DNA from 3 places in the Streptomyces sp. NBC_01775 genome. Region 3 is predicted to be linked to each of the others. Evidence: riboswitches for the same ligand, from Rfam matches in the RefSeq annotation. Region 3 holds a riboswitch; each other region holds the start of a gene.
What was found. A riboswitch is a leader RNA that binds a small molecule or an ion and turns the genes downstream of it on or off. The one in region 3 is predicted to bind cobalamin.

Region 1 (9,595 bases), 4.4 Mb from region 3:
GGATGGAACGGACAAACAAGGGCGAGCTGCCTGCTCGTGAGGATGCCCACGTGAGGCCGATCACACACGGTGGTTCCGGTTTCGGTGGGGCCGGGGGAGGGGATGGCGCTGCGTTGGGCCGAACGGGCGGCGTCTCCGGGGGGCCTGACGGGACCGAAGGGTCTGAAGGGCCTGTCGGACCTGAAAGGGGCGATGGGCGCGGGTCGGCCGGTGGGCCTGGCGCGCGCGGCGGCCCTGGTGGTTCTGGAGGCCCCGCCGGTGGTCCCGGCCGCTACGGCGGTCCCGGCGGCCTGGGTGGGTTCACGGCGGCCGACGAGCAGCGGCGGCGCGGGGTGCGGCGGATGAAGACCATCGCCACCGGTGCGCTGCTGCTGATGGCCACCGTCTTCGTCCTGGTCAAGTGGGCGGGCCACGCGGGTGCCGGCGGCTGGACGGGCTACGTCGCGGCGGCGGCCGAGGCGGGCATGGTCGGCGCGCTCGCTGACTGGTTCGCGGTCACCGCGCTCTTCCGTCACCCGATGGGGCTGCCCATCCCGCACACCGCCATCATTCCGACCAAGAAGGACCAACTCGGTCAGAGTCTCGGTGAATTCGTCGGCGAGAACTTCCTCTCCTCCGACGTCGTCCGCACCCGGCTGCGCGCCGTCGGCATCGGCAACCGGCTCGGTGCCTGGCTCGCCGAGCCCGCGCACGCCGAGCGGGTCACCGCCGAGCTGGCCACCGCGCTGCGCGGGGCGCTGACCGTCCTGCGCGACTCGGACGTCCAGGCCATCGTGAGCGAGGCCATCACCCGCCGCGCCACCGCCCAGGAGGTCGCGCCGGGGCTGGGCACGATGCTGGAGAAGATCGTCGCGGACGGCGGCCACCGGCGGATCGTCGACCTGGTGTGCGTCCGCGCGGCGGAGTGGCTGGAGCTGCACAGCGACTCGGTCATGGACGCGGTCACGGGTGGCGCGCCCGGCTGGACGCCGAGGTTCGTGGACCGGAAGGTCGGCGACCGCGTCTACCGCGAACTGCTGCGCTTCGTCACGGAGATGCGGGACATGCCCGACCATCCCGCGCGCGGCGCCGTCGACCGCTTCTTGTCCGACTTCGCCGCCGACCTCCAGTCCGACCCGGAGACCAGGGCCAGGGTGGAGCGGCTCAAGAACGAGGTCCTGGGCAGGGGCGAGGTGCAGGACCTGATCGCCTCCGCCTGGGGCGCCGTACGGTCGATGCTGGTGGCCGCCGCCGAGGACGAGCGCAGCGAACTGCGGGTGCGCGCCCGGTCCGCGCTGCTCTCGCTGGGCAAGCGGATGGCCCAGGACGGGCGGCTCCAGGGCAAGGTGGACGGCTGGGTCGAGGGCGCGGCGGTCTATCTGGTGACCACCTACCGCGACGAGATCACCTCGCTGATCTCGGAGACCGTGGCCGGGTGGGACGCGGAGCACACCTCGAAGAAGATCGAGGCCCACATCGGCCGCGACCTCCAGTTCATCCGTATCAACGGCACCGTCGTCGGCTCGCTGGCCGGGCTCGCCATCTACACGGTGGCGCAGCTCTTCGGCGTGTAGAAAGGGCGGCTCTTCGGCGTGTGGAGGGCGCAGCTCTTCGGCGTGTGGAAGGGGCAGGGAAGGGCGTAAAGGGCGTGGTGGTGGCCGTCGGTCCGGGTCCTGGTCCGGTGTGTGAACACGGTCTTGTGGTTCTGAACACCCTCTTGGAGGATCGGCTGATTCGCCTGGAGGGAGAGCGACGTGAAACTGCTGCGCGTCGGATCGGTGGGAGCTGAGCGTCCCGCGCTGCTGGACGAGACCGGAACCCTGCGCGACCTGTCGGGGCTGGTCGGCGACATCGACGGAGCCCTGCTCGCGGACGGTGCCGCGCTCGGGAGGGTGCGGGAGGCCGCCGCCGCGGGGACGCTGCCGGAGCTGGCGTCGTCCCGCGCCGGGGCGGAGGACACGGGCGCGGAGAGCCTGCGGATCGGGCCGCCGCTGGCCAACATCGGCAAGATCGTGTGCATCGGGCTGAACTACCACGATCACGCCCGGGAGACCGGAGCGCCCGTTCCCGAGGAGCCGATCCTCTTCATGAAGGCCCCGGACACGGTCGTCGGCCCGCACGACACCGTGCTGATCCCGCGCGGCAGTGTGAAGACCGACTGGGAGGTGGAGCTGGCCGTCGTCATCGGCCGCACCGCGCGCTACCTGGACTCGCACGAGGAGGCGCTGGCGGCCGTGGCGGGCTACGCCGTCGCCAACGACGTGTCCGAGCGCGCCTTCCAGATCGAGCGCGGCGGCCAGTGGGACAAGGGGAAGAACTGCGAGACGTTCAACCCCCTGGGCCCCTGGCTGGTGACCGCCGACGAGGTGCCGGACCCACAGGCGCTGACGATGCGCCTGTGGGTGAACGGCGAGCTGCGGCAGGACGGTTCGTCCGGCGACCAGATCTTCCCCGTGGCCGAGGTCGTGCGCTACCTCAGCCAGTTCATGACGCTGTACCCGGGCGACGTGATCAGCACCGGCACCCCCGCCGGCGTGGCCATGGGCATGGCCGAGCCCAAGCCGTATCTGCGCGAGGGAGACATGGTCGAGCTGGAGATCGCGGGCCTGGGCAGACAGCGGCAGGTCATGAAGTCCGCGTGAACGAGCGCGCCGTCTCCAGCACCTGAAGGGCCGCCGCCGCCTCGTGCGCCGTCACCGGCGGCGGCGTGCCCTCGCGCAGGGCCACGGACACCGCGTCGTAGAAGGCCGGGTAGTCGCCGTCCAGCGTCGGCACCGTACGCACCTCGTCCAGCGCGCCGAGCGTGCCCCACTCGAACTCGGGCTCCACGCCCCACGGCATGCCCTGCGCGGGCCGTGCGCCCTCGCGCAGGGCGGCCTCCTGCGGGTCGAGCCCGTACTTCACATACGCCGAGCGGCTGCCCAGCACCCGGAAGCGCGGCCCGAGCTGTGCCGCCGTCGCGCTCATCCACAGGTGGGAGCGGACGCCGTTGTCGTGGGTGATGGCGATGAAGGTGTCGTCGTCGGCCGCCGCGCCAGCCCGGCGCACATCGGACTCGGCGTAGACCGAGGCGGCCGGGCCGAACAGGGTCAGCGCCTGGTCGACCAGATGGCTGCCCAGGTCGTAGAGCAGCCCGCCCACCTCCTCCGGATCGCCCGACTCGCGCCAGCCGCCCTTGGGCCGGGGCCGCCAGCGCTCGAAGCGGGACTCGAAGCGGTGCACCTCGCCCAGCGCGTCCTCGGCCAGGAGGGCGCGCAGGGTGAGGAAGTCGTTGTCCCAGCGCCGGTTCTGGAACGGCGCCAGCAGCAGCCCGCCGGCCTCGGCGAGCGCCGCCAGCTCGCGGGCCTCGGCAGCCGTGGGCGCCAGCGGCTTGTCCACGACCACCGGCAGGCCCGCTTCCAGCGCGCGCCGGGCGAGGTCGACATGGGTGCGGTTGGGGGTGGCGACCACCACCAGGTCGAGCCTGTCCGCCTCGGCGAACAGCTCGTCGGCGGTGGCGACGGTGCGCACCTCCTCGGTGCCGCGCCCGCCCGCCGCGCGCGCCTGCTTCTGGCGTCCGGGGTCGGAGGTGACGACCGTATCCAGCGCCAGCCCCGGAGTGGTCGCGATCAGCGGGGCGTGGAAGACCGATCCGGCGAGGCCGTAGCCGAGGAGGCCGACGCGGAGCGGGGTGACGGAGGTGTCCATGCGGTTCATGGCCCCCACCCTTGCAGCAGCCGGAGCCCGGGGGCACACCAACGGTCCGGACGAGGGAACCCACCCGGGGGCCGGAGGCCGTGGATCTGGGCGCCTTACGGCGTACGTCCCGGCTGACCGGGCACCGCCCCTGCGGTTACGCTGAACGCGGCGGCCGGTCGTACACCGAGGTACTCCCCGCCGGCCGGACCACCACGAACCTGGCAGGAGCCCGCCCGTGGCAGAGCGCAAGCCCATCGAGTCCTGGCTCACCGACATGGACGGTGTGCTGATGCACGAGGGGATTCCCGTCCCCGGAGCCGACTCCTTCATCAAGCGCCTCAAGGAGTCCGGACGCCCCTTCCTGGTGCTCACGAACAACTCGATGTACACCCCCAGGGACCTGCACGCCCGCCTGGCGCGCATCGGGCTGGACGTACCCACCGAGAACATCTGGACCTCGGCGCTGGCCACGGCGCAGTTCCTGGACGACCAGCGCCCCGGCGGCACCGCCTACGTCATAGGAGAGGCCGGGCTGACGACCGCGCTGCACGACATCGGCTACGTCCTCTCGGACGCCGACCCCGACTACGTCGTCCTCGGTGAGACCCGCACCTACAGCTTCGAGGCGCTGACCAGGGCCATCCGCCTCATCAACGACGGCGCCCGGTTCATCGCCACCAACCCCGACGAGACCGGCCCCTCCGCCGAGGGCGCCCTGCCCGCCACGGGCTCCGTCGCGGCCCTCATCACCAAGGCCACCGGGCAGCACCCCTACTTCGTGGGCAAGCCCAACCCGCTGATGATGCGCGCGGGCCTCAACGCGATCGGCGCGCACTCGGAGACCAGCGCCATGATCGGCGACCGGATGGACACGGACGTCCGCGCCGGCATGGAGGCGGGCCTGGAGACCTTCCTCGTCCTCACGGGCCTGACCAGGCCCGACGAGATCGAGCGCTACCCCTACCGCGCCTCCAGCGTCGTCGACTCCATCGCCGACCTGGTCGACAAGATCTGACGCCGCCCGGCTCCGCACGGAGCCGCGCCGCCGCCGTACGGAGTAAGAGGCCCGCCCCGGGGATGCGGAGCGGGCCTTCTGGCCGGACCGCCGGACTGACCGACGGAGGTTCGCCATGGCCCGGCCCCGCGGTGCGGGCCCTACGCCGAGGGCCCGCCGTCCGTGCGCTCGCCGGCGCCCGCGCCCCTGGCCAGGCGACCGCAGAGCAGGGCGAAGAGCGTGCCCAGCGCGGTCCACAGCACCGCGTGGGCGGCGAAGGAGAGCACGCGGAAGTCCCACAGCAAGGTGGCGGACACCGGGACGGCGTCGGGGTTGTCCGGGAGCAGGAAGAGCGCGGCGAGCGTGGCGACCACGGTGGCCGCCGCCGCGGACTGCCGGGCCGGCAGCCCGTGCCCGGCGCGGCCGAGCCGTACGTGGAACTGGCGCGCGAGCACCAGCCCCAGCACGCTGATCACCAGCGCGGCCACCCACAGCCCCTGCCGTTCGGTGACGGTGCCGCTGTCGCCCACGCCCGGCGGGTTGGCCGGATAGCGCAGGCCGGGCAGCAGCGAGAGGGCGAGGAAGCCCGCACCGGCCAGCCCGAGGCCACGCTGCCAGGCGCGGCCGTCGGCCATGGGGGCCGAGCGGTAGACCAGCACGTAGGCGAGCGTGAAGAAGACCCCGACGGCGAGGCCCACCACCGCGGCCGTCACCACCAGCCCGAAGTGCTGGGTGCCCCGGGTGAAGACCTCCTCGGCCTCGGCGGCGTGGTGATGGCCCGACTGGGCGGCGGCCGAGCGCTTCTCCTCCAGCCGGATCGCCCTGTCCATCAGGGGTTCGGCCAGCAGCAGCGAGAAGAGCCCGGAAGCCAGCCCGGCGAGCGCGCCGGCGCCCAGGCCCCGGCCGAGAAGGGGCAGCAGCGGGTAGGGAGTTGTCTCAGCGGAGACGGACATGTGTGCGTGCCCCGATCAGTGGCAGGGGGCGCCGAAGAGGTGGCGTCCGTCGTGCGAGAACTCGTGCAGGTAGTTGCCGGTGGCCGAGACGAGGTTGCCGTTGTCGACGAAGACGGCGTAGAGCGCGATCAGCGCCACGATCGCGGCGGCGGCGACGATCAGCCAGTCGCGCGTCCTGACCGTCGCGGAATGGATGGCTGACGGGTCGGCGGTGCCGGCTCCCGAGGCCGCCGCCGGTGTGCTGTGTGCGATGTGCGGAGACATACGCCTTCCTCCTCCTGGGGTTTCCACGCCCCGTCAGGTGGAGAAGCGACGGGTCAGTTCCTGACTCCCGTACGCGTCGCACGCGTACGGACACAGTGGCGGGACCGTCCCGGATTCGCACCGGCTTCCTGCGCACCGTCGCCTCAGTATGGAAATGTGCTGTTCGGAGCGTTGCAGCCTGACATGTGCACTGTCAATAAGGACTCCGTCACGTGGCGTTCGCCGGCCACGCGGAACCGGAGCGTCCGCAGGCCCCTGGAGAGGGCCCGTAACAGCTCTTCGACAGCATCGGTGCCGGGAAAATCCGTGTGACACGATGGAGCGACGATTTGTCCATGGGGGCCGGGGCGTCCCCAGGAATACGGCCAAAGGGGAGTGGATGTACGGCAGTTACGACAGCAGGCCGCCGCGCGCGGCCCGCGTCCGGCTCGCCGCGTCAGGTGCGACAGTGGGGGCGATGCTGCTGCTTGCCGGATGCTTCTCGTCCTCGGACGACAGCTCCGACGACGGCGCCAAGGGCGGCTCCGCTGTCGACCAGCGCCCCAAGTCCGAGTCCCCGTACTGGGTCAACCCCTCGGGAAACGCCGCCAAGCAGGTCAGCACGTACGAGCAGGACGACAAGGCCGACGACGCCAAGCTGATCAAGAAGATCGCGAGTCAGCCGGTTGCCGACTGGATCACCCGCCCCGAGCCGCGCTCCGAGGTCGAACGGCTGACGAAGGACGCGGACAAGGCCGACCGCAGCGCGCTGCTCGTCCTCTACAACCTCCCGCACCGCGACTGCGGGCAGTACAGCCAGGGCGGCGCCAAGGGCGCCGAGGAGTACCGCGCGTGGCTCGACAACGTCGTCAAGGGAATCGGCGACCGCTCCACCACGGTGGTGGTCGAACCGGACGCCATCCCGCACCTGCTGGCCGAGGGCTGCACCCCGAAGCAGTTCCACGAGGAGCGCTACCAGCTGCTGAACGAGGCCGTCAGCAAGCTCAAGCAGCTCCCGAAGACCAAGGTCTACCTCGACGCGGGCAACCCCGACTGGGTGCGCGACCCCGGCGGCCTGGTCGAGCCCCTGAACCGCGCGGGCATCGCCAAGGCGGACGGCTTCGCGCTGAACGTCTCCAACTACCAGACGACGAAGTCCAACCGGGCCTACGGCAACAAGGTCTCGCCGATGGTCGGCAACAAGCCGTTCGTCATCGACACCAGCCGCAACGGCAACGGCCCCGTCAAGGGCGCCGGCGGCGAGGAGTCCTGGTGCAACCCGCGGGGCCGCGCCCTGGGGGAGCCGCCCACCACGAAGACCGGTGACAAGCGGGTGGACGCCTACCTGTGGATCAAGCGGCCAGGCGAGTCGGACGGCGAGTGCAAGGGGGGCCCGAAGGCGGGCCAGTGGTGGCCCAAGTACGCGTTGGAGCTGGCACGTAACGCCAAGCGTTAGAGCGTGCCCCGAAGGGGCGCGGGGAACTGCGCGCCCAGCCCCGACGCACCCGCATTCTGCCAAGTACAGGCAGGGGCACCCCATGCTCAGCACCAGGAAAGAGGGCAACAGAAAGATCCGCCGGACGGGCTGAAGTCAGCCCGCCCGGCTTCGCTCAGTTCGGGTTCACCTTCGGGTCGCCCGTCGTCGCCGTCGTGTGCTGGGCCGTCGGGTCGACGTTGACCTTGAGCCACTTCGCCTTGGACGGGATGCCGTCCTTGTCGATGCCGTAGACCATCCACCAGCCCGGGGTCACGAGCGAGGGATCGTCGGGGAGCGTCGTGCGCAGCGTGCCGTCCTCGGACTTCCGCATCTTCAGGGCGACCGACGACTGCTCGACGTTGGTCACATGCGTGAAGGACCCGGGCCGCACGAGCCGCAGCTTCTTCAGCTTCGCGGCGTCCTCGCTCTTGAAGGACACGCTGTCGCCCAGTGACAGCGTCTTGCGGCTCTTGCCGACGTCCTGGAGATCGGGCTGCTTCTTGCCCTTGTTGAGGTAGGGCGGGGTGTAGATCTCGATCCGCTGGTCGAACTGGCCGGGCTTGGTGTTGGCCTTGTCGGAGTAGAGCGAGTCCGAGCCGAAGGTCATCACGCGGCCGTCGGGCAGCAGCAGGCCGCCGGAGTGGTAGTTGCGGCCGACCAGGGGTGCGGCGGCCTCGTCGAAGGCGTTCTTCTTCGGGTCGTAGATGCCCGCCTTGAGCACGTTGCTGTCGCCCTTGCCCCGGTACTGCCCCGAGCCGTTGGTCGTCAGCACGGTGTCGTTCGGCAGGATGACGCTGCTGGGGTAGCGGACCTTGTCGTAGAGCTTGGGGCCGTCCTGGAAGCGGGGGCTGTCGGTGCTCAGATCCACGATGCGGGTCTTGTCGGTGGTCTTGGGGGACTCACCGACCCCGCCGCCGCCCTCGACCATGTACTTGCGCGACTGCGTCGGCGGCAGCGGCACGGACATGGAGGTCTCCAGGGTGTCCGGGTCGCTCATGCCGGGGATCTTGGTGAACTGGTTGGTCTCCAGGTCCCAGACGCCGGGGATGCGGCCCTTGTTGTCGGGGCCGTAGCCGGCGGTGGTGCCGCTGAAGAAGAGCCGGTTCTGGCCGATCAGGTGCAGCCCGGGGTAGGTCGGGAAGAAGCGTGTCTTGGGCAGGTAGTACCACTTCTTGGTGTCGGGGTTGTAGATCTCGTTCTTCCCCGGCACGACCTGGCCGATGTCGTCGAGACCGGAGACGGTGAGCACCCTGCCGTCCTGGAGGGTGACCTGCGTGGGGTACCAGCGGGCCTCGTGCATCGGGTCGACGGTGATGTAGCGCTCGGCCACCGGGTCGAACTCGTAGGCGTCCTTGATGCCTTGGAAGTCCTTCTTGTCGAAGGACATCTTCTGGGCGATGCCGTAGATGTTCCTCTTCTCGGCGCCCCGCAGCCCGCTGACCGTGTACTTGTCCTGGGAGCCCGTGGAGTACTGGCGGCCCTTGTGCTCGGCCTCGGCGTAGACGCGCGCCAAGCTGGCCTCCACCCGGACCCGGCCGAGGGCGTCCGTCTTCTTCTTCGCACGAGGGATGATCACATCGTTCTGCGCGACGAAGGTCTTGCCGTCCTCCTTGCCGGTGAAGCGGGTGCCCTTCTTGACGGTCTTGGCCCGGTCGGGGCTCTCGTTGTAGAGGAACATCAGCCCGCCGGCCTTCTTCACATCGCCCTTGAGCGTCTCGTAACGCTGGGTACCGCCCGCGACCAGCAGCTTTCCGTCGGGGAGCTGGTTGTGGCCCGAGCAGAACAGGTCGCTGGGGGTGGGGATGTTCTTGAAGGTGTTGTCGACCGGGTCCCACAAGACGGTGCGGAAGCTCTTCGAGTCGAAGTTCTTGGCGTTGTTGCCGGAGCCCGCGACCAGCAGAACCTTTCCGGTGTTGAGCAGCGCCGCGTGGATCGTGTTGATCCGGTACTTCTCGGGGATGTCGACGAACTGCCAGTGGCCCTTCTCGGCCTTGTACTCCGGCTGGTTGATCTCGTACTCGTGATACTGCTCCGAGGCGAAGCCGTACAGGGCGGGCCCGTTGAACCCGGCTATCACGAGTACGACCGCCGTGCCGATGGCTATGCGCCTGGCCCGACGGCTCGGTCGGTACTTCATTTCTTACGTCCCCCAAGGGCGATCTGCATGGTCTCGTCAGGTGAGCCTGCCCGGCCGCGGGGACCCTGCGCGGGTGCGGGCGCCACGGGGAGCTCGGCGGTGGTCGCCGCCCCGCCGCCGGGGCCGCCGGTCTC
Region 2 (9,595 bases), 1.6 Mb from region 3:
CCCGCACCGCCCGCGTGCCCAAGTACTACCGTCTGAAGCGGCACTTGCTGGAGATGACCGAGACGCTGCCGCCCGGCACGCCGGTGCCCCCCGAGCGCACCCTGGCCAGCGAGTTCGACACCTCGCGCACCACCGTGCGCCAGGCCCTCCAGGAGCTGGTCGTCGAGGGGCGCCTGGAGCGCATCCAGGGCAAGGGCACCTTTGTGGCGAAGCCCAAGGTCTCCCAGGCGCTGCAACTCACCTCGTACACCGAGGACATGCGCGCCCAGGGCCTGGAGCCCACCTCGCAGCTCCTGGACATCGGCTACGTCACCGCCGACGACCGGCTCGCGGCGCTGCTGGACATCCCCGCGGGCGGGCGCGTGCTGCGCATCGAGCGGCTGCGGCTGGCCAGCGGTGAACCGATGGCCATAGAGACCACCCATCTGTCCCAGAAGCGCTTCCCCGCGCTGCGCCGCAGCCTGGTGAAGTACTCCTCCCTCTACACGGCACTGGCCGAGGTGTACGACATCCACCTCGCCGAGGCCGAGGAGACCATCGAGACCTCGCTGGCCACCCCGCGCGAGGCCGGGCTGCTGGGCACGGATGTGGGGCTGCCGATGCTGATGCTCTCCCGGCACTCGCGCGACAGCGACGGCGAGCCGGTGGAGTGGGTGCGCTCGGTCTATCGCGGCGACCGCTACAAGTTCGTGGCCAACCTCCAGCGCCCGGTGCGGTGACCGGGCCCGCGGGCGGGGCAGTGAGCGAGCGGCGACCGGGGCAGTGAGCGGGCCCGCGGGCGGGGCAGTGAGCGGGCCGGCGGAAAATAGATCGGTGCACGTCCAAATCACCTGTACCGCGGTGTAGCCGCGGATCACGTGGCTGTTCTACGGTCCTAGCCGTTGGGCTGTGCTCACCATCACCCGTGGTGGGCGGGTGGGGTCGAGGAGGACACGCGCGTGCGCACTGGCGAACAGACCAGGAAGCTCAATCCACGTTCCATCGCCGTCTGGGCTGCCGTCGCGCTCGTCGGCGCCGTCGGCTGGGGCATGCTCGCGCTGGCGCGCGGGGAGGAGATCTCGGCGGCCTGGATGGTCGCCGCCGCGCTCGGCTCCTACGCCATCGGATACCGCTTCTACTCGCGCTTCATCGTCACCCGCGTCCTGCGCGTCGACAAGTCGCGGGCCACACCCGCCGAGCGGCTCAACAACGGGATCGACTTCCACCCCACCGACCGGCGGGTGCTGCTCGGCCACCACTTCGCCGCGATCGCGGGCGCCGGGCCGCTGGTCGGGCCCGTCCTCGCCGCGCAGATGGGATATCTGCCGGGCACCATCTGGATCGTCGTCGGCGTGATCTTCGCGGGCGCCGTGCAGGACATGGTGACCCTCTTCTTCTCGATGCGGCGGGACGGCAAGTCGCTGGGGCAGATGGCGCGCGAGGAGATCGGCCCGGTCGGCGGGGCCGCCGCGCTGCTCGCCGTCTTCGCGATCATGATCATCCTGCTCGCCGTGCTGGCGCTGGTCATCGTCAACGCGCTGGCCGAGTCGCCCTGGGGCACGTTCTCGATCGGCATGACCATTCCGATCGCCCTGTTCATGGGCTTCTACCTGCGGGTGCTGCGGCCCGGACGGGTCACCGAGGTCTCCCTCATCGGTGTCGCGCTGCTGCTGCTCGCGCTGGTGTCCGGGCGGTGGGTCGCCGAGTCGTCCTGGGCGGACACCTTCACGCTGGAGCCCAGCACGCTGGTCATCTGGATCGTGGCCTACAGCTTCGTCGCCTCCATCCTGCCGGTGTGGATGCTGCTGGCGCCGCGCGACTATCTGTCGACGTTCATGAAGATCGGCACCATCGGCCTGCTGGCCGTCGGCGTCATCGTCACGCTGCCCACCCTCAAGATGGAGGGCATCACCGACTTCGCCGGCGTCGGGAACGGGCCCGTGTTCGCCGGCTCGCTCTTCCCGTTCGTCTTCATCACCATCGCCTGCGGCGCCCTGTCCGGCTTCCACGCGCTGATCTCCTCGGGCACCACCCCGAAGATGATCCAGAAGGAGACGCAGGTCCGGATGATCGGCTACGGCTCCATGCTGATGGAGTCGTTCGTCGCGATCATGGCGATGGTCGCCGCCTGCATCATCGACCCCGGGCTCTACTTCGCGATGAACGCCCCGGCCGGTGTCATCGGCGACAACGTGCAGGCCGCCTCCGAGGCCGTGAAGGGCTTCGGTTACACCATTTCCCCGGACCAGTTGGCGGCGGCGGCCAAGGCCGTGGAGGAGCAGTCCCTGCTCTCGCGTACGGGCGGTGCCCCGACCCTGGCCATCGGCGTCTCGGAGATCTTCTCCAAGGTCGTGGGCGGCGGCGGCATGAAGGCGTTCTGGTATCACTTCGCCATCATGTTCGAGGCGCTGTTCATCCTGACGGCGCTCGACGCCGGTACCCGCGTGGGCCGCTTCATGCTCCAGGACATGCTGGGCAACGTCTACAAGCCGTTCCGGCGGGTCAGCTGGTGGCCGGGGCTGCTGGTCTCCAGTGCGGTGGTCGTGGCGCTGTGGGGCTACTTCCTGTGGGTCGGCGTGCACGAGCCCCTCGGCGGGATCAACCAGCTCTTCCCGCTCTTCGGCATCGCCAACCAGCTCCTGGCGGCCGTCGCGCTGGCGGTCTGTACGACGCTGCTGGTCAAGTCCGGGCGGCTCAAGTGGGCCTGGGTGACGGCCGTTCCGCTGGTGTGGGACGCGGTGGTCACGCTGACGGCGAGCTGGCAGAAGGTCTTCTCCAGCGACCCGAAGGTGGGCTTCTTCCAGCAGCGCTCCAATTACCAGGACGCCATCGACCAGGGCAAGATCCTCCCGCCCGCCAAGACGATGGACGACATGCACACCGTCGTCACCAACTCCACGGTGGACGGCGTGCTCTCCGCGCTCTTCGCCGTGCTGGTGATCGTCGTCCTGGCGGACTCCGCCCGCACCTGCCTGCGCGCGATCCGCGACCCGGAGAGCGCGAAGCTGACGGAGGCGCCGTACGTGGAGTCGAAGCTGATCGCTCCGGCGGGGCTGGTGGCCACGAAGGAGGAGAAGGCCGAGCAGGCCGCCGGCGCCGGGAGCGCCGGGGAGGGGGCCGCGCGGTGAACGGGGTGCTGCGGGCCGGGCGCTGGGTGCGCTGGTACGTGCGCGAGCTGACGGACGAGAGCGCCTACGACCGCTACGTCGCCCATGTCCGGCAGCACCAGGGGCCGGACGCCGCCGTGCCCAGCAGGAGAGAGTTCGAGCGGCGCCGCACGGACGCACGGGAGGCCGATCCGCGCGAGGGCTTCCGCTGCTGCTGAGGCGTGGGGTCTACCGCTGCCGCTGAGGGACGCCGTCTGGGTGCTGAGCAACGCCCCCGAAAACTGTCCGCTATACGGACAACCGGTGACGGAGAGCGAATCCCTCACCTAGGTTTCATGCGCATTACATGAAGCCTGAGCGAGGGACGGAGCCCAGCATGTCCGCACCACCCCCAACAGCCGGGAGAAAACACCCGGTTGTGACCCCCGCGCGCACAGTGGCGGGACTCTGCCTCCTCGCGCCTTTCGCCGGAATTCTGTGGGTGGATTCCTATGCCCGCGTCGAGCCGACCCTGATAGGAATCCCGTTCTTCTACTGGTACCAGATGCTCTGGGTGCTGATCTCGGCCCTGCTCACCGTCGTCGCGTACCGGATCGTGCGCCGCGAGCAGGCCGCAGCGCCGGTTCAGGCGGAATCGCCGCGTACCCCCGAAAGCGGTGAGGAGCGGTGAACGGCGGCGTGAACGGCGTCGCACTCGCCGTCTTCATCTTCTTCTTCGTGGCCGTCACGGTCATGGGATTCCTCGCCGCGCGCTGGCGCAAGGCCGAGAACGAGCACAGCCTGGACGAATGGGGCCTCGGCGGCAGGAGTTTCGGCACCTGGATCACCTGGTTCCTGCTGGGCGGCGACCTGTATACGGCCTACACCTTCGTCGCCGTACCCGCCGCCATCTACGCGGCGGGCGCCTCGGGATTCTTCGCCGTCCCGTACACGATTCTCGTCTATCCCCTCATCTTCACCTTCCTGCCGCGCCTGTGGTCCGTCTCGCACCGCCACGGATACGTCACGACCTCGGACTTCGTCCGCGGCAGGTTCGGCTCCAAGGGCCTCTCACTGGCCGTGGCGCTCACCGGAATCCTGGCGACGATGCCGTACATCGCCCTCCAACTGGTGGGAATCCAGGCGGTACTGGACGTCATGGGCGTGGGCGGCTCCGAGTCCACCCACTGGTTCATCAAGGACCTGCCGCTGCTCATCGCCTTCGGCGTGCTTGCCGCCTACACCTACTCCTCCGGGCTGCGCGCTCCCGCGCTGATCGCGTTCGTCAAGGACGGGCTGATCTACCTCGTCATCGCGGTCGCCATCATCTACATCCCCATCAAGCTCGGCGGATTCCACGAGATCTTCGAGCGGGCGGGGCACGCCTTCGCCGAGAAGAACCCCGCGACCGGAAAACCACGCGGTGAACTCGCCAGCGGCGAGAACGCCCAGTGGGCCTACGCCACCCTCGCCTTCGGCTCCGCGCTCGCGCTCTTCATGTATCCGCACTCGATCACGGCCACGCTCTCCAGCAAGAACCGCAACGTGATCCGCAGGAACACCACGATCCTGCCGCTGTACTCGCTGATGCTGGGATTCCTCGCACTGCTCGGCTTCATGGCGATCGCCGCGGGAATCAAGGTCGAAAACAACCAGCTCGCCATTCCGCAGCTCTTCGAGACGATGTTCCCCGACTGGTTCACCGGAGTCGCCTTCGCCGCCATCGGCATCGGCGCCCTGGTGCCCGCCGCGATCATGTCGATCGCGGCGGCGAACCTGTTCACGCGCAACATCTACAAGGACTTCATCCGGCCCGACGCCACCCCCGCGCAGGAGACGAAGGTCTCCAAGCTGGTGTCGCTGCTGGTGAAGGTCGGCGCGCTCGTCTTCGTCCTCGGCATGGACAAGACCGTCGCCATCAACTTCCAGCTCCTGGGCGGCATCTGGATCCTCCAGACCTTCCCCGCGCTGGTGGGCGGCCTGTTCACCCGCTGGTTCCACCGGTGGGCGCTGCTGGCGGGCTGGGCCGTGGGCATGGTCTACGGCACCGTCGCCGCGTACGGCGTCGCCAGCCCGACCCAGAAGCACTTCGGCGGCAGCAACGCGCTGATCCCCGGCATCAAGGAGATCGGCTACATCGGAGTGACCGCGTTCGTGCTGAACGTCCTGGTCACCGTCGTCCTGACGGTGGCGCTCCGCGCCGTGGGGGCGCCGGACGGTGTGGACGAGACCCGGCCCGAGGACTACACGGCGGACGCGCCCGACCAGCGCCCCGCAGGCCCGGTACACGCCGAGGCGCCTTCGGCAGCCGGAGCCGCCCCGTCCGGTCCGGCGTCCTCCACCGCTCCCGCGGCCACCGGGGCCGACTGACCGTCCACCGGGCACGCGATATCCATGGCGGCCATCGTGCGCGGCGGCGCATGATGGCCGCCATGGATATCACGGTCAGAAGGGCACGCGAACAGGAGTACGCCGAAGCCGGGGAGTTGACGGCCGCGGCGTATCTCGACGGAGGACTGCTGGACTTCGGCGCGGAGGACCCTTACCTGGAGCGCCTGCGGGACGCGGCCGGACGCGCGGCGCACGCGGAACTGCTTGTCGCGCAGGACGACACGGGCACGCTGCTGGGCACCGTCACCTTCGTCGGCGGCGGCGGGCCCTTCGCGGAGCGCGCGGGCGCCGGTGAGGGCGAGTTCCGGATGCTCGCCGTACGTGCCGAGGCCCGGGGGCGCGGGGTGGGCGAGGCGCTGGTGACCGCCTGCGTCGAGCGGGCGCGAGCCCGGAAGCTCACCGCGCTCGTACTCTCCACCCAGCACCGGATGCTGCCCGCACACCGGCTGTACGAGCGCCTGGGATTCGCGCGGACTCCCTCCCGCGACTGGTCGCCGGTGCCCGGCCTCCCGGCACTGTGGGCATACGTGCTGGCGCTGTGACCGTCCCTCGGAGGTCTCCGCCTTCGACAGGCCGACACACAATATGTGGGGGCACTGGCACATCCGGGCACTAGATGTATGCTCTTCCCGACCGCCAGCGATGCAGGGGAACCCGGTGCGATTCCGGGACTGTCCCGCAACGGTGTGCGGGCGCCCATGCCGTGTGCGCCCGCGAGTCCGAGCACCTGCGGCGGCTTCGAGGAACGCCCGGGTCTCGTGGGTTGGACCGGCGGTCCGTCGCGTCATGCCCTGACGCGACGTGCCCTGCCCTCCCCTGCGATCGCCCGTGCGGCAGCGAGCAGCAGCGAGGGAGAGCACCGAGTGACCATCGCACCGACCGTACCGGCACCCAGTCAGACGGATGCCGTACCGGAGAGCGACCCATCAGGCACAGGCGACCCGTCCGGCACGCCCCGGAGCGGCGGGGACCCGGCCGCCGAGAGCCTGCGCAGCACGCTCGCCGCCCTCACCGCCGACCTCCCCGCCGCCGTCCCCGGCCCCGTCGAGGCCGCCGCGCTGCGCGGCCGGGCACCGCAGGCGTCCGCCGCTGAACTGCGCACCCTGGCCATCGAGTCGGCCGCGGGGCTCATCAGCGAGGAGCCCTCCTACTCCCGCCTGGCCGCCCGGCTGCTGACCCTCGCGATCCGCGACGAGGCGGCCTCCCAGGGCGTCACCTCGTTCTCCGGGTCGGTGGCGCTGGGGCACGCCGAGGGCCTGATCGCGGACGGCACGGCGGAGTTCGTCGCCGCGCACGCCGCCCGGCTGGACGCGCTGGTCGAGACGGCCGTGGAGGACGGCGCCGACGACCGGTTCGGCTACTTCGGACTGCGCACGGTGCACTCGCGCTATCTCCTGCGCCACCCCACCACCCGGGTGCCCGTCGAGACGCCTCAGCACTTTTTGCTGCGGGTGGCGTGCGGGCTCGCCGCCGACGGCTCCGAGCGGGCTCTGGAGGAGGTCGCCGAGCTGTACGCGCTCACCAGTTCGCTGGCGTATCTCCCCTCCTCGCCCACCCTGTTCAACTCCGGCACCCGCCACCCGCAGATGTCCTCCTGCTATCTGCTGGACTCCCCCATGGACGAGCTGGACTCGATCTACGAGCGCTACCACCAGGTCGCACGGCTGTCCAAGCACGCGGGCGGCATCGGGCTCTCGTACTCACGAATCCGCGCGCGGGGCTCGCTCATCCGGGGGACGAACGGGCACTCCAACGGCATCGTCCCGTTCCTGCGCACGCTCGACTCCTCGGTCGCCGCCGTCAACCAGGGCGGCCGGCGCAAGGGCGCGGCCTGCGTCTACCTGGAGACCTGGCACGCCGACATCGAGGAGTTCCTGGAGCTGCGCGACAACACCGGCGAGGAGGCACGCCGGACCCACAATCTCAACCTCGCGCACTGGATCCCGGACGAGTTCATGCGCCGGGTGGCCGCCGACGAGGAGTGGTCGCTGCTCTCCCCCTCGGACGCGCCCGAGCTGGTCGACCTGTGGGGCGAGGAGTTCGACGCCGCCTACCGCAAGGCCGAGGCCGAGGGCCGCTACCTCAAGCGGCTGCCCGCGCGGCAGCTCTACGGCGCGATGATGCGCACCCTGGCGCAGACCGGCAACGGCTGGATGACGTTCAAGGACACCTCCAACCGCACCGCCAACCAGACCGCCGAGCACGGGCACACCGTGCACTCCTCGAACCTGTGCACGGAGATCCTGGAGGTCACCGACGACGGCGAGACCGCCGTGTGCAACCTCGGCTCCGTCAACCTCGCGGCCCACCTGGGCGAGGCCGGCGCGATGGACTGGGAGCGGCTGGACGCCACCGTGCGGACGGCGGTGACCTTCCTGGACCGCGTCGTGGACATCAACTTCTACCCGACGACGCAGGCCGCGAGCTCCAACTCCCGCTGGCGGCCGGTGGGTCTGGGCATGATGGGGCTCCAGGACGTCTTCTTCCGGCTCGGGCTGCCGTTCGACTCGGCCGAGGCCCGCGAGCTGTCCACCCGGATCGCCGAGCGCGTCATGCTCGCCGCCTACGAGACCTCGGCCGACCTCGCCGAGCGGCACGGCCCGCACGCCGCCTGGGAGCACACCCGTACGGCCCGTGGCGTGCTGCACCCGGACCACTACCCGAACGCCGAGCCGCACTGGACGGACCGCTGGGCGGCGCTGCGTGCCCGTATCGCGGCGACCGGCATGCGCAACTCCCTGCTGCTGGCCATCGCCCCGACCGCGACCATCGCGTCCATCGCGGGCGTCTACGAGTGCATCGAGCCGCAGGTCTCCAACCTCTTCAAGCGCGAGACCCTCAGCGGCGAGTTCCTCCAGGTGAACGCCTATCTGGTGGAGGAGCTGAAGCGGCTGGGGCTGTGGGACGGGCGGGCCAGGGAGGCGCTGCGCGAGGCCAACGGCTCGGTGCAGGACCTGGAGTGGGTGCCCGAGCACGTGCGCGCGCTGTACCGCACGGCGTGGGAGCTGCCCCAGCGCGCCCTGATCGACATGGCGGCGGCCCGCACCCCGTACCTGGACCAGAGCCAGTCGCTGAACCTGTTCCTGGCCTCGCCCACCATCGGGAAGCTCTCCTCGATGTACGCGTACGCCTGGAAGAGCGGCATCAAGACCACGTACTACCTGCGCTCGCGCCCCGCGACGCGTATCGCGCAGGCGGCCACCTCCCTGCCCCAGCAGCCTTCCGTGCCCCAGCAGACGACGGGCGCCCCCACCGAGGACGCCGTCGCCTGCTCCCTGGAAAACCCCGAGTCCTGCGAGGCATGCCAATAATGACCACCCCTGCCACCCCCAAGAATCTGCTCGACCCGGGCTTCGAGCTGACCCTGCGCCCCATGCGCTACCCGCACTTCTACGACCGCTACCGGGACGCCATCAAGAACACCTGGACGGTCGAGGAGGTCGACCTCCACTCGGACGTCGCCGACCTGGCCAAGCTCACCCCGGGCGAGCAGCACATGATCAGCCGCCTGGTGGCCTTCTTCGCCACGGGTGACTCGATCGTCGCGAACAACCTGGTGCTGACGCTCTACAAGCACATCAACTCCCCCGAGGCGCGGCTGTATCTGTCGCGGCAGCTCTTCGAGGAGGCCGTGCACGTCCAGTTCTATCTGACGCTGCTGGACACCTACCTTCCCGACCACGACGAGCGCGTCGAGGCGTTCGCCGCGGTGGAGAACATCCCCTCCATCCGGGAGAAGGCGCAGTTCTGCTTCCGCTGGATGGCCGCGCTGGACGGTGAGGAGGGGACGACGACCATCGACAAGCTGGAGTCGAGCGCCGACCGGCGCCGCTTCCTGCTGAACCTGATCTGCTTCGCCGCCTGCGTCGAGGGGCTGTTCTTCTACGGCGCGTTCGCCTACGTCTACTGGTTCCGCTCGCGCGGCCTGCTGCACGGCCTCGCCACGGGCACCAACTGGGTCTTCCGTGACGAGTCGATGCACATGTCCTTCGCCTTCGACGTGGTGGACACCGTGCGCGAGGAGGAGCCCGGCCTCTTCGACGAGGAGTTGGAGAAGGAGGTCACCGCGATGCTGGAGGAGGCCGTGGAGGCCGAGCTCCAGTTCGCCCGCGACCTGTGCGGCGAGGGGCTGCCGGGCA
Region 3 (9,595 bases):
ATCGGTGACACCGAAGACGGGCCCGGTCAGCTCGACGGCCTCCGGGTCGCCGCCCGCCGGGACCAGGGGCCGCTTGGGGTGGCGCAGCGCGCTGCTGCGGTAGGGGGCGTAGGAGCGGGCGGGGTGGTGGCTCGTGGGGCCGCCGTCCGCGACGGCGCGTGCGTACGCGTCGCGCGCGGCGGCGATCTCGGCGCTGACGCCGTCCTGGGTGAGTGGGGTGGTGGTCATACAGTGCCCGCCTCTCCTGCCTCGCCTGCGCTGTCTGCCTCGCCTGGGCCGCCGGCATCGCGTGCCTGGCCCGAGCCGCCCGTGCCGGTCGGCCGCGCCGCCCCCGTCATCGCCCCGGCGGCAACACTCCGCTGTTCGCCTGGTGAAATTAATTTCACGCGTTCAACGGGAGTCTGTGTCGCGATCCATGACCGTGTCAACGAGTCGCGTCACCGCCACTGCGGCCGGGCTGGACCTGCGCCTCTCGGCGTTCGTCGGGCCGGATCACGTCCGCCAGGTACGAGACGGGCTCGACCAGGTCGGTCTTCGAGCACTCGTGCCACCCGGTCAGATCGCGCAGTTCGCCGCGGTGCCGCTTCGCGGCGCGGGAGGTGAAGTCATGGAACCCCAGCTCGGACGCCCGAGCCTACGGCCCCGTCAGGGCCTGGGCAGCGGCAGGCCTGGCGGCTGCGGGTACCGCGGGTGCGCGTCGGGCACTGCGCACGGGACGAGGAAGCGCAGGTGGAACGCCTCCTTTGTGGCATGCAGCCGCAGCCGTACGGCGGGCTGTTCCCAGTCGGGTCCGTCGCCGGCCGGCCGCGGACGGCCCGGGAGTGAGCAAGCGCAGCGGCTCTCCAGCGCGGTGGCGGAATTCGCGTCGCTCCTGGCTCAGGGCATGAGGGGAAGCTTGCCAATGATCTTGTCGACCCGGTTGCGCGGGCCGACGATGCTGACCGCGCAGTACTCGATGTCTTCGGTCTGGGTCTTGCCCACGACCGCGATGAAGTCGCTGTAGACGCGGGTGCTCTGGGCGGCGGCGGGCACGTCGGCCACGAAGGTGTCGGTGCGGGATGCCGCCTTGGCACGGATGGCACGCAGCGTGGCGGAGTCGGCGACGAGCACCGAGCAGCCCGTCCAGGGCAGGCCCGGGTGCACTACGCCTTCCGCGTCGGCGGCGTTGGTGCCCAGCAGGCCGGGGACCGAGGTCACGGTGGGGGCCGCGGCGCAGACGGCGGCGTTGGCGGCCCGGCCAGGCGGAAGGCCGGAGTCGACGACCACGACCCACTTCAGCCGGGCCTGGCGGGTGGACAGGGAGTAGTCCATTTCCTCGGGCGCGAAGCCGACCGCCGTCGTCTCGGGAGCGTTCACCACAGACATGTGATCCTCTTTGCTCGTTCGTCCAGGTAGGGAAAAGGCTAGGCAGACGTGCGGAACTGCGACGCCGGTTGTGAACTTCGTTCGCCGGATGCGAGAGGTTCGAGGGTTTCGGCGGACGTGATGCGCCTGTCGCGGGAAATCCCCGGCATCCGTGCGGAGCGGAAGAACCGGGGCGGCAGGCAGATGGTGAACATCCCCAGGATCAGCCCGCCCACGACCAGCCGCCAGCCCCCCAGGGCCGTCGGCGTCATGGGGCTGGACGCCAGCACCTGAGCGGGGCCGACCGTGCCCCACAGCACGGCCGCGCCAAGCACCAGCCCCGCACCGAGCAACGGGCCGTTCGTTCGTGTATCCATAGCCAGCGACACTGAGTAAAATCCCAAGCAACGCAGCCAGTAGCCGCACTTCGTACGCCGTAGGGACGATTTCATGGAACTTGATGCGCTGGACCTGGCCCTGCTGCGGGAGCTACAGAACGATGCACGGCAGACCAACCGCGACCTCGCAGCCAAGACCGGGGTCTCCCCTTCCACGTCGCTAGAGCGGGTACGGCTGCTGCGCGAGCGCGGCGTGATCACCGGCTACCACGCCGCCCTGGACCTCGACGCGGCCGGCCGGCCCGTCCAGGCACTCATCTCGGTGCGCATCCGGCCCCCGGCCCGCGCCGTCATCGAGGGGTTCCGGGAATGGGCCGCACGCCTGCCAGAGGTGATCGGCCTGTTCGTCACCTCCGGCACGCACGACTTCCTCCTGCACATCGCCGTCGCCGACGTCGACGGCGTGTACGCCTTCGTCATCGACCGCCTCACCGAACGCAGAGAAGTCGCCGACGTGCAGACCACCATGGCCTACGAGCACGTCCAGTCCCGCCGCATCGAGCCGGCCGGCCCCGATCGACCCCGCTTCTCACGCAGAGCCCGCTGACGCGCCCTCCGGGCCAATGGGACGAATCTGTCACCCCGCAGCTGTCCGCGCACGCGCGCACCCCCGGCTACCACCCCTTCGGCCTGCCGGAGCTGCGCGCCACCGCCGCCGAACGGTTCACCCGGCGGGGCCTGGCCACCGTGCCCGAGCAGATCCTGGTGACCTCCGGCGCGCAGCACACGCTCTCGCTCATCCTGGGGCTGCTGTGCCGCCCCGGCGACCGCGTCATGACCGAGAACCCGTCCTGCCCGACGCGCTGGAGGCCCTGCGCCGTGCGCGGTCGCGCACCGTGTCCGTGCCCGTGACGGACGCCGGCTGGGACATCGGGATCATCGAGTCCACCCTGCGCCGGACGGTGCCTCAACTGGCCTTCCTGATACCCGACTTCCACAACCCGACCGGCTGCCTCATGCCGCAGCGCGAGCGGGCCCGTGTCCGTCCGACATGGGCGGCTCGGTCCTGGACCAGCTCGTGGCCCTCGCCGTGCCCTTCCCGTCCGCCACGCGACGGCCGAACTGGGTGGCCTGAGTGGGCGGTGGTGCGGTTGTTCACCAGCGGTGCGGGTGATTCACTGCCCGTATGAGCGACGCTGCTGCCAAAGAGCTGTACCGCCAGTGGATCGAAGAGGCCTGGAACGGCTCGGCCGACGCCGTGCGCGAGCTGGTGTCCGACGATTTCGTCGGACACTGGCCCGAGCACGACGTCCACGGCCCCGGCGAGCTGGCCGAAATGATCTCCCATACCCATGGGATGTTCACGACGCTGCGCTTCGAGGTGCAGGTCGGCCCCTTCGCGGGCGACGGCTATGTGGCGGGCCGGTGGACAGGGCGCGGCGGGACGGACGACGGCGTGACCACCTTCTTCGGCAACGACATCCTCCAGGTCCGCGACGGCCGCTTCACCGAGTACTGGGTCGCCTCCGTCCAGACCGGCTGAACGGCCTGCCGAACCGAGAAGACCGCAGGCGGGTCAGGAGGCAACGCGCAGGACGAGTTTCCCTCTGGTGCGGCCCGTCGCGCTCCGCCGGTGGGCCTCGGCGGCCTTCTCCAGCGGCAGTACGTCCTCGACCTCGACATGGATCTCGCCGTCGTCGATGAGCCGCGCGAGACGGTCCAGCGCGTGCCCGTCCGGCTCGACCAGGAAGCCGGTGGCGCGCAGCCCGCGCTCCCGCGCCGTGCCCAGCAATTCCTCCGAGACGCCCGAGGGGACGGCGATGAGCAGCCCGTCCCCGCGCAGGGTCTCCAGGGAGCGGGTGCTCGTGTGGTCGATGCCGTCGCCGACGAGATCGATGACGACGTCCACCTCGCTCACCAGGTCCTCGAAGCTCTCCTTGGTGTAGTCGATGAGCTTGTCGGCGCCCAGCTCGTACAGCCAGGCGTGCTTGTCCTGCCGCGCGGTGCCGATGACATGCGCGCCCAGGTGCTCGGCGAGCTGGACGGCGAAGTGGCCCACTCCCCCGGCGGCGGCGTGCACGAGGACCCGTCGGCCCTCCTGGACGCGGGCGGTGTCGACCACCGTCTGCCAGGCGGTGAGCGCCGCCAGCGGCACGCCCGCCGCGCGGTCGTGGTCCAGCGACTCCGGTTTACGGGCGAACTGCCGTGAGGGCGCGGTCACATACTCCGCGTACGCGCCTGCCTCGCGGGGGAACCACGGCATGCCGTAGACCTCGTCCCCGGGCTGGAGGGTGTGGACGCCGAAGCCCACCTCCTCCACCACGCCGGAGACGTCCCAGCCGACGGTGAAGGGGGGATCGCCCAGGACGGCGGCCATGCCGCTGCCGGAGCGGGTCTTGATGTCGACCGGGTTCACCCCGGCCGCCACCACCCGCACCAGCACCTCGGTCGGCAGAGGGCGGGGCTTCGGCTTATCCACCGGCTTCAGCACCTCTGGCCCGCCGAAGGCGTCCTGGCTGATCGCGCGCATCGTGGTCATGCTCTTCCCCGGATCGTGGTCATGCTCTTCCCTGGTGGCTGGGTCCCGGCTCAGTAGTCCGCGGACAGCGCGTCGACGAGTTCGCCGGTGTCCGGGTGGGGGAGGGTGCGGGCGACATCCGCGACGGCCACCATGCCGACGAGTCGGTCCCCGTCGATCACGGGCAGGCGGCGCACCCGGTGCTGGGCCATGGTCGCGAGCACGTCCTCGGGGCTGTCATCGGCGCCGATGGTGACGGCCTCGTGCTGGCCCAGGCTGCCTGCGGAGAACTCGGCGGGGTCCCGGTCGGCGCCGTACACCTTCACCACGAGGTCACGGTCGGTGACCACGCCCTTGAGCTTGTTGTCCTTGCCGCAGATGGGCAGCGCGCCCACATCCAGCTCCTTCATCAGCCGAGCGGCGTCCGCCGCCGTCTGGTCGGTACGCACACAGTCGGCGCCGCTGGTCATGATGTCGCGGACCGTGTTTGCCATCGTGGTCATCGCTGATCCTCCTGCTTCGGTGCTCGCGCTCGTTCACTCGTGTCGGGGCTGCCTCGATGAGGCGGCGTCCCCCGGGTTGCCAGCCGCCCGAGGGCTGAAACGCCAGGGACGGACAGGGAGGGAGGGGGCGGGGGCCGGGAGGGGTGGTCCGGGCGCACTGGCCACCGTCGCGCGGGGGCGTCTAGGCTGGCGGTGCAGCTGGTTCGCCCCGTCCGCCAGACGGGAGGCGTCGTAAGAGGGAACCCGGTGGGAGTCCGGGACTGCCCCGCAGCGGTGAGCGGGAACGACCGCCGTCATGAGCACTGGGTCCGTACGGTCCCGGGAAGCGACGGCCAGTAGGTGCCCGCCGGGAGACCGGCAGGCGCGCCCGCGAGTCCGAAGACCTGCCCGTTGCCCGCACGCGGCCGACCGCGTGCGGTCCCCGGTGACCTCGAGGGCGGGTCGGGGGCGCTCCGGACACCATCCGGGGAGTCGCACAGCAGGGCGGACAGGCGCGCACAGCCGGGCGCACCATCCAGCCGTGCCACCACCCTTCGCGTCCTCGTCCCGCACCGGGACCGCTGGAGACACGCTCGCGAAGGAGAGTTCCGTGACAGCCGAGTCCGCAGCCGCGGCAGCGCACGCCACCGTGTACGGCTACCCGCGCCAGGGCCAGAGCCGGGAGCTGAAGAAGGCCATCGAGGGGTACTGGAAGGGCCGCGTCAGCGCGGACGCCCTCCGGGAGACCGCCGCCGGCCTCCGCCGTGCCACCTGGCGGCAGCTCGCCGACAGCGGCATCCACGAGGTGCCCACCGGGGACTTCTCGTACTACGACCACGTCCTGGACACCACCGTCATGGCCGGCGCGATCCCCGACCGGCACCGCGCGGCCGTCGAGGCCGACGCGCTGGACGGCTATTTCGCGATGGCCCGCGGCACCCAGGAGGTGGCACCGCTGGAGATGACCAAGTGGTTCGACACCAACTACCACTACCTGGTGCCCGAACTGGGCCCCGACACCGTCTTCGCCGCCGACTCCACCAAGCAGGTCGCCGAGCTGAAGGAGGCCCTCGCGCTCGGTCTGACGGCCCGGCCCGTCCTCGTCGGGCCCGTCACCTACCTGCTGCTGGCCAAGCCCGCGCCCGGGGTCGCGCCGGACTTCGAACCGCTGACCCTGCTGGACCGGCTCCTGCCCGTCTACGCGGAGGTCCTCGCCGACCTGCGGGCCGCGGGCGCCGAGTGGGTGCAGCTGGACGAGCCCGCGCTCGTCCAGGACCGCTCCCCCGCCGAGCTGAACGCGGCGGGCCGCGCCTACCGGGAACTCGGCGGACTCACCGACCGGCCCAAGCTCCTGGTCGCCTCCTACTTCGACCGGCTCGGGGACGCCCTGCCCGTGCTGGCCAAGGCGCCGGTCGAGGGCCTCGCGCTGGACTTCACCGGCCCCGCGGCGGCGAACCTGGACGCACTGGCCGCCGTGGGCGGGCTGCCCGGCAAGCGGCTGGTCGCCGGGGTCGTCAACGGGCGCAACATCTGGATCAACGACCTCGAGAAGTCCCTGGCCACCCTCGGCACCCTGCTCGGCCTCGCCGGCCGGGTCGACGTCTCGGCCTCCTGCTCGCTGCTGCACGTCCCGCTGGACGCCACCGCCGAGCACGACATCGACCCCGAGATCGCCCGCTGGCTCGCCTTCGCCCGCCAGAAGACCGGCGAGATCGTCACCCTCGCCCGGGGCCTGGACCGGGGCACCGGCGCCGTCGCCGCCGAACTCGCCGCCAACCGGGCCGATCTGGCCTCGCGCGAGGGCTCCGCGCTCACCCACGACCCCGCCGTGCGCGCCCGCGCCGCCGCCGTGACCGACGCGGACACCCACCGCTCCCCCGCCTACCCTCAGCGGGCCCCCGCGCAGCGCGCCCACCTGGGGCTGCCGCTGCTGCCGACCACCACGATCGGCTCGTTCCCGCAGACGGCCCAACTGCGCACCGCGCGGGCCGACCTGCGCGCCGGCCGTATCGACGCCGCCGCGTACGAGGAGCGCATCAAGGCCGAGATCGGCGAGGTGGTGGCCTTCCAGGAGGAGACCGGCATCGACGTGCTGGTGCACGGCGAGCCCGAACGCAACGACATGGTGCAGTACTTCGCCGAGCAGCTCAGCGGCTATCTGGCCACGCAGCACGGCTGGGTGCAGTCCTACGGCACCCGCTACGTACGCCCGCCGGTGCTGGCCGGGGACATCTCCCGTCCCGACCCGATGACCGTGCGCTGGACGTCGTACGCGCAGTCGCTGACCGAGCGGCCCGTCAAGGGCATGCTGACCGGCCCCGTCACCATGCTGGCCTGGTCCTTCGTGCGTGACGACCAGCCGCTCGGCGACACGGCGCGGCAAGTGGCCCTCGCCCTGCGCGACGAGGTGACCGACCTGGAGGACGCCGGCACGCCGGTCATCCAGGTCGACGAGCCGGCGCTGCGCGAGACCCTGCCGCTGCGCGCCGCCGACCGCGCCGGGTATCTGGCCTGGGCGACCGAGGCGTTCCGTATCACCACCGCCGGGGCGCGTCCGGACACCCAGATCCACACGCACATGTGCTACGCCGAGTTCGGCGACATCGTCCAGGCCATCGACGACCTGGACGCCGATGTCATCAGCCTGGAGGCGGCCCGCTCCCATATGCAGGTGGCCCGCGAACTGGCCTCGCACGGCTACCCGCGCGAGGCAGGCCCCGGCGTCTACGACATCCACTCCCCGCGCGTCCCCGGCGCCGGAGAGGCCGCGGCCCTGCTGCGCAAGGGACTTGAGGCCATCCCCGCCGACCGCCTGTGGGTCAACCCCGACTGCGGCCTGAAGACCCGCGCCTGGCCCGAAACCCGGGAGTCCCTCCGCAATCTGGTGACCGCGGCGCACACGGTCCGCGCGGAACTCCCCACCCCCACGGACTGACCCCTGCGCGGGGCCCGGCCGGGACGCACATGCTGTCCCGGCCGGGTCCCGCGACGGGCAGCAGGGGCCGTAGGGTCGGCCGGGACTGCTGGGTGAGGGGAAGGTGGCGGCACGGTGACGACGGTCAACGGCGCTCAGGCGCTGGTCAGAACGCTGGTGGACGCGGGTGTGACCACGTGTTTCACCAATCCGGGCACATCCGAGATGCACTTCGTGGCCGCCCTGGACGCGGTGCCGGAAATGCGGGCCGTCCTCACCCTGTTCGAGGGGGTCGCCACCGGCGCGGCCGACGGTTACGCGCGCATGGCGGGCGCCCCGGCCGCCACGCTGCTGCACCTTGGGCCCGGACTGGGCAACGGGCTGGCGAACCTCCACAACGCGCGCAAGGGCAACGTCCCCGTCGTCAACATCGTCGGGGACCACGCGACGTACCACGCCCGCCACGACGCCCAGTTGCAGTCGGACATCGAGACGGTGGCCCGCAACGTGTCCGGCTGGCTGCGCACCTCCGCGAGAACGGAGGACCTGCCGCGCGACGCGACGGAGGCGGTCGCCGCCGCTGCCGGGCCGCCGGGACAGGTGGCCACGCTCATCCTGCCCGCCGATGTGTCCTGGGGCGAGGGGAAGCGGGACGGGAACGGGGACCGGGACGGGGCCACGCCCGGAACGCAGGCGGAGCCCGCCCAGGTCACCCCGCCGTCCGGCCAGGTCCCGGAGAGCGCGGACCTCGCTCCCCTGGTGCGGGCACTGCGCTCCGGCGAGCCCGCGGCGCTCCTGCTCGGCGGGTCGGTGTGCGAGGCCGAGTTGGCGGCAGCCGCCAAGGTCGCCGCGGCCACCGGAGCCACGCTGCTGGTGGAGACCTTCCCCACCCGGCTGGAGCGGGGCGCGGGGCTTCCCCCGGTGGAGCGGATGGCGTATCTCGCGGAGATGGCCTCGGCCCAACTGGAGGGCCTCACCCACCTGGTGCTGGCCGGCGCGAAGCCGCCCGTGTCCTTCTTCGCCTACCCCGACAAGCCCAGCGTCCTGGCACCCGAGGGCTGCCGGCTCCACCGGCTGGCGGCGCCGGGCGTGCGGTCGGCACCTCGCCTGGAGGCGCTGGCCGAGGCGCTCGGCGCGGCCGACGCGGCGTATCCGGTGCAGCCGGCCGCCCGGCCCCGGCCGCCCACCGGGGCGCTGACGGCGGAGACGGTCTGCCAGGCCGTCGGAGCCGTACTCCCGGAGGGCGCGATCGTCTCCGACGAGGCGCAGACCTCCGGCATCTTCCTCCCCGGCGCCACCGCCGGAGCTCCCCGGCACGACGTGCTGAGCCTGACCGGCGGCGCGATAGGCCAGGGGCTGCCGGTCGCGGTCGGCGCGGCGCTCGCCTGTCCGGACCGTCCCGTCCTGGCGCTCCAGGGGGACGGAGCCGCGCTCTACACCGTTCAAGCGCTGTGGACGATGGCGCGCGAGCAGCTCGATGTGACGGTCGTCCTGCTCAACAACCGTTCGTACTCGATCCTCACCATGGAGCTGGCCCGCGTGGGTGCCGGTGATCCGGGCCCCCGGGCCAAGGCCCAGCTCGACCTGAGCGGGCCCGGCCTCGACTTCACCGCGCTCGCCACCGGCTTCGGCGTCCCCTCCTCCCGGCCGGACACGGCGGAGGACTTCACCGCAGCCCTCGCACACGCCCTGGCCACCCCGGGCCCCCACCTGATCGAAGCGGTGATCCCCGAGATCTTCTGAACCCTTGGGCCCCGCACCCGTCGCCTCCTTTGCCGAGGCAGGTGATCATGGAGGTGGAAGGCGGGTACGCGGGCGGGACGGAGGAGGTGGAAGCGGATGACCTGGCCCGAGGAGCGGGCGGCCGAAGCGCGTGATCTGGCGGCGCTCGACACGGCGCTGACCGACTGCCGGGCCTGTCCCCGGCTGGTGGAGTGGCGGGAGGAGACCGCGCGAGTGAAGCGGCGCGCGTTCGCGGACTGGGACTACTGGGCGCGGC

Region 1: linked by a shared signal. The riboswitch ahead of OHB04_RS26400 (hypothetical protein) and the one ahead of metE (5-methyltetrahydropteroyltriglutamate--homocysteine S-methyltransferase) in region 3 are both predicted to bind cobalamin.
Region 2: linked by a shared signal. The riboswitch ahead of OHB04_RS14285 (ribonucleoside-diphosphate reductase subunit alpha) and the one ahead of metE (5-methyltetrahydropteroyltriglutamate--homocysteine S-methyltransferase) in region 3 are both predicted to bind cobalamin.

What each region holds. Positions count from the first base shown of each region.
Region 1 covers NZ_CP109104.1:5,918,067-5,927,661, forward strand. The annotation lists gene OHB04_RS26375 (DUF445 domain-containing protein) at 3-1,553, shown strand; gene OHB04_RS26380 (fumarylacetoacetate hydrolase family protein) at 1,734-2,621, shown strand; gene OHB04_RS26385 (Gfo/Idh/MocA family protein) at 2,605-3,675, opposite strand; gene OHB04_RS26390 (HAD-IIA family hydrolase) at 3,893-4,672, shown strand; gene OHB04_RS26395 (CbtA family protein) at 4,813-5,604, opposite strand; gene OHB04_RS26400 (hypothetical protein) at 5,620-5,868, opposite strand; cobalamin riboswitch at 5,902-6,023, opposite strand; gene OHB04_RS26405 (glycoside hydrolase family 6 protein) at 6,248-7,303, shown strand; gene OHB04_RS26410 (kelch motif-containing protein) at 7,458-9,461, opposite strand; gene OHB04_RS26415 (glycosyltransferase family 2 protein) at 9,458-9,595, opposite strand, start outside.
Region 2 covers NZ_CP109104.1:3,201,038-3,210,632, forward strand. The annotation lists gene OHB04_RS14255 (GntR family transcriptional regulator) at 1-719, shown strand, start outside; gene OHB04_RS14260 (carbon starvation CstA family protein) at 1,029-3,107, shown strand; gene OHB04_RS14265 (YbdD/YjiX family protein) at 3,104-3,304, shown strand; gene OHB04_RS14270 (DUF3311 domain-containing protein) at 3,463-3,756, shown strand; gene mctP (monocarboxylate uptake permease MctP) at 3,753-5,435, shown strand; gene OHB04_RS14280 (GNAT family N-acetyltransferase) at 5,498-5,998, shown strand; cobalamin riboswitch at 6,073-6,205, shown strand; gene OHB04_RS14285 (ribonucleoside-diphosphate reductase subunit alpha) at 6,320-8,767, shown strand; gene OHB04_RS14290 (ribonucleotide-diphosphate reductase subunit beta) at 8,767-9,595, shown strand, end outside.
Region 3 covers NZ_CP109104.1:1,555,487-1,565,081, forward strand. The annotation lists gene pcaH (protocatechuate 3,4-dioxygenase subunit beta) at 1-228, opposite strand, end outside; gene OHB04_RS07180 (DUF2000 domain-containing protein) at 877-1,365, opposite strand; gene OHB04_RS07185 (EamA family transporter) at 1,404-1,721, opposite strand; gene OHB04_RS07190 (Lrp/AsnC family transcriptional regulator) at 1,795-2,289, shown strand; gene OHB04_RS07195 (ester cyclase) at 2,869-3,225, shown strand; gene OHB04_RS07200 (NADP-dependent oxidoreductase) at 3,259-4,221, opposite strand; gene OHB04_RS07205 (CBS domain-containing protein) at 4,272-4,694, opposite strand; cobalamin riboswitch at 4,886-5,108, shown strand; gene metE (5-methyltetrahydropteroyltriglutamate--homocysteine S-methyltransferase) at 5,293-7,617, shown strand; gene OHB04_RS07215 (acetolactate synthase large subunit) at 7,732-9,339, shown strand; gene OHB04_RS07220 (uracil-DNA glycosylase) at 9,436-9,595, shown strand, end outside.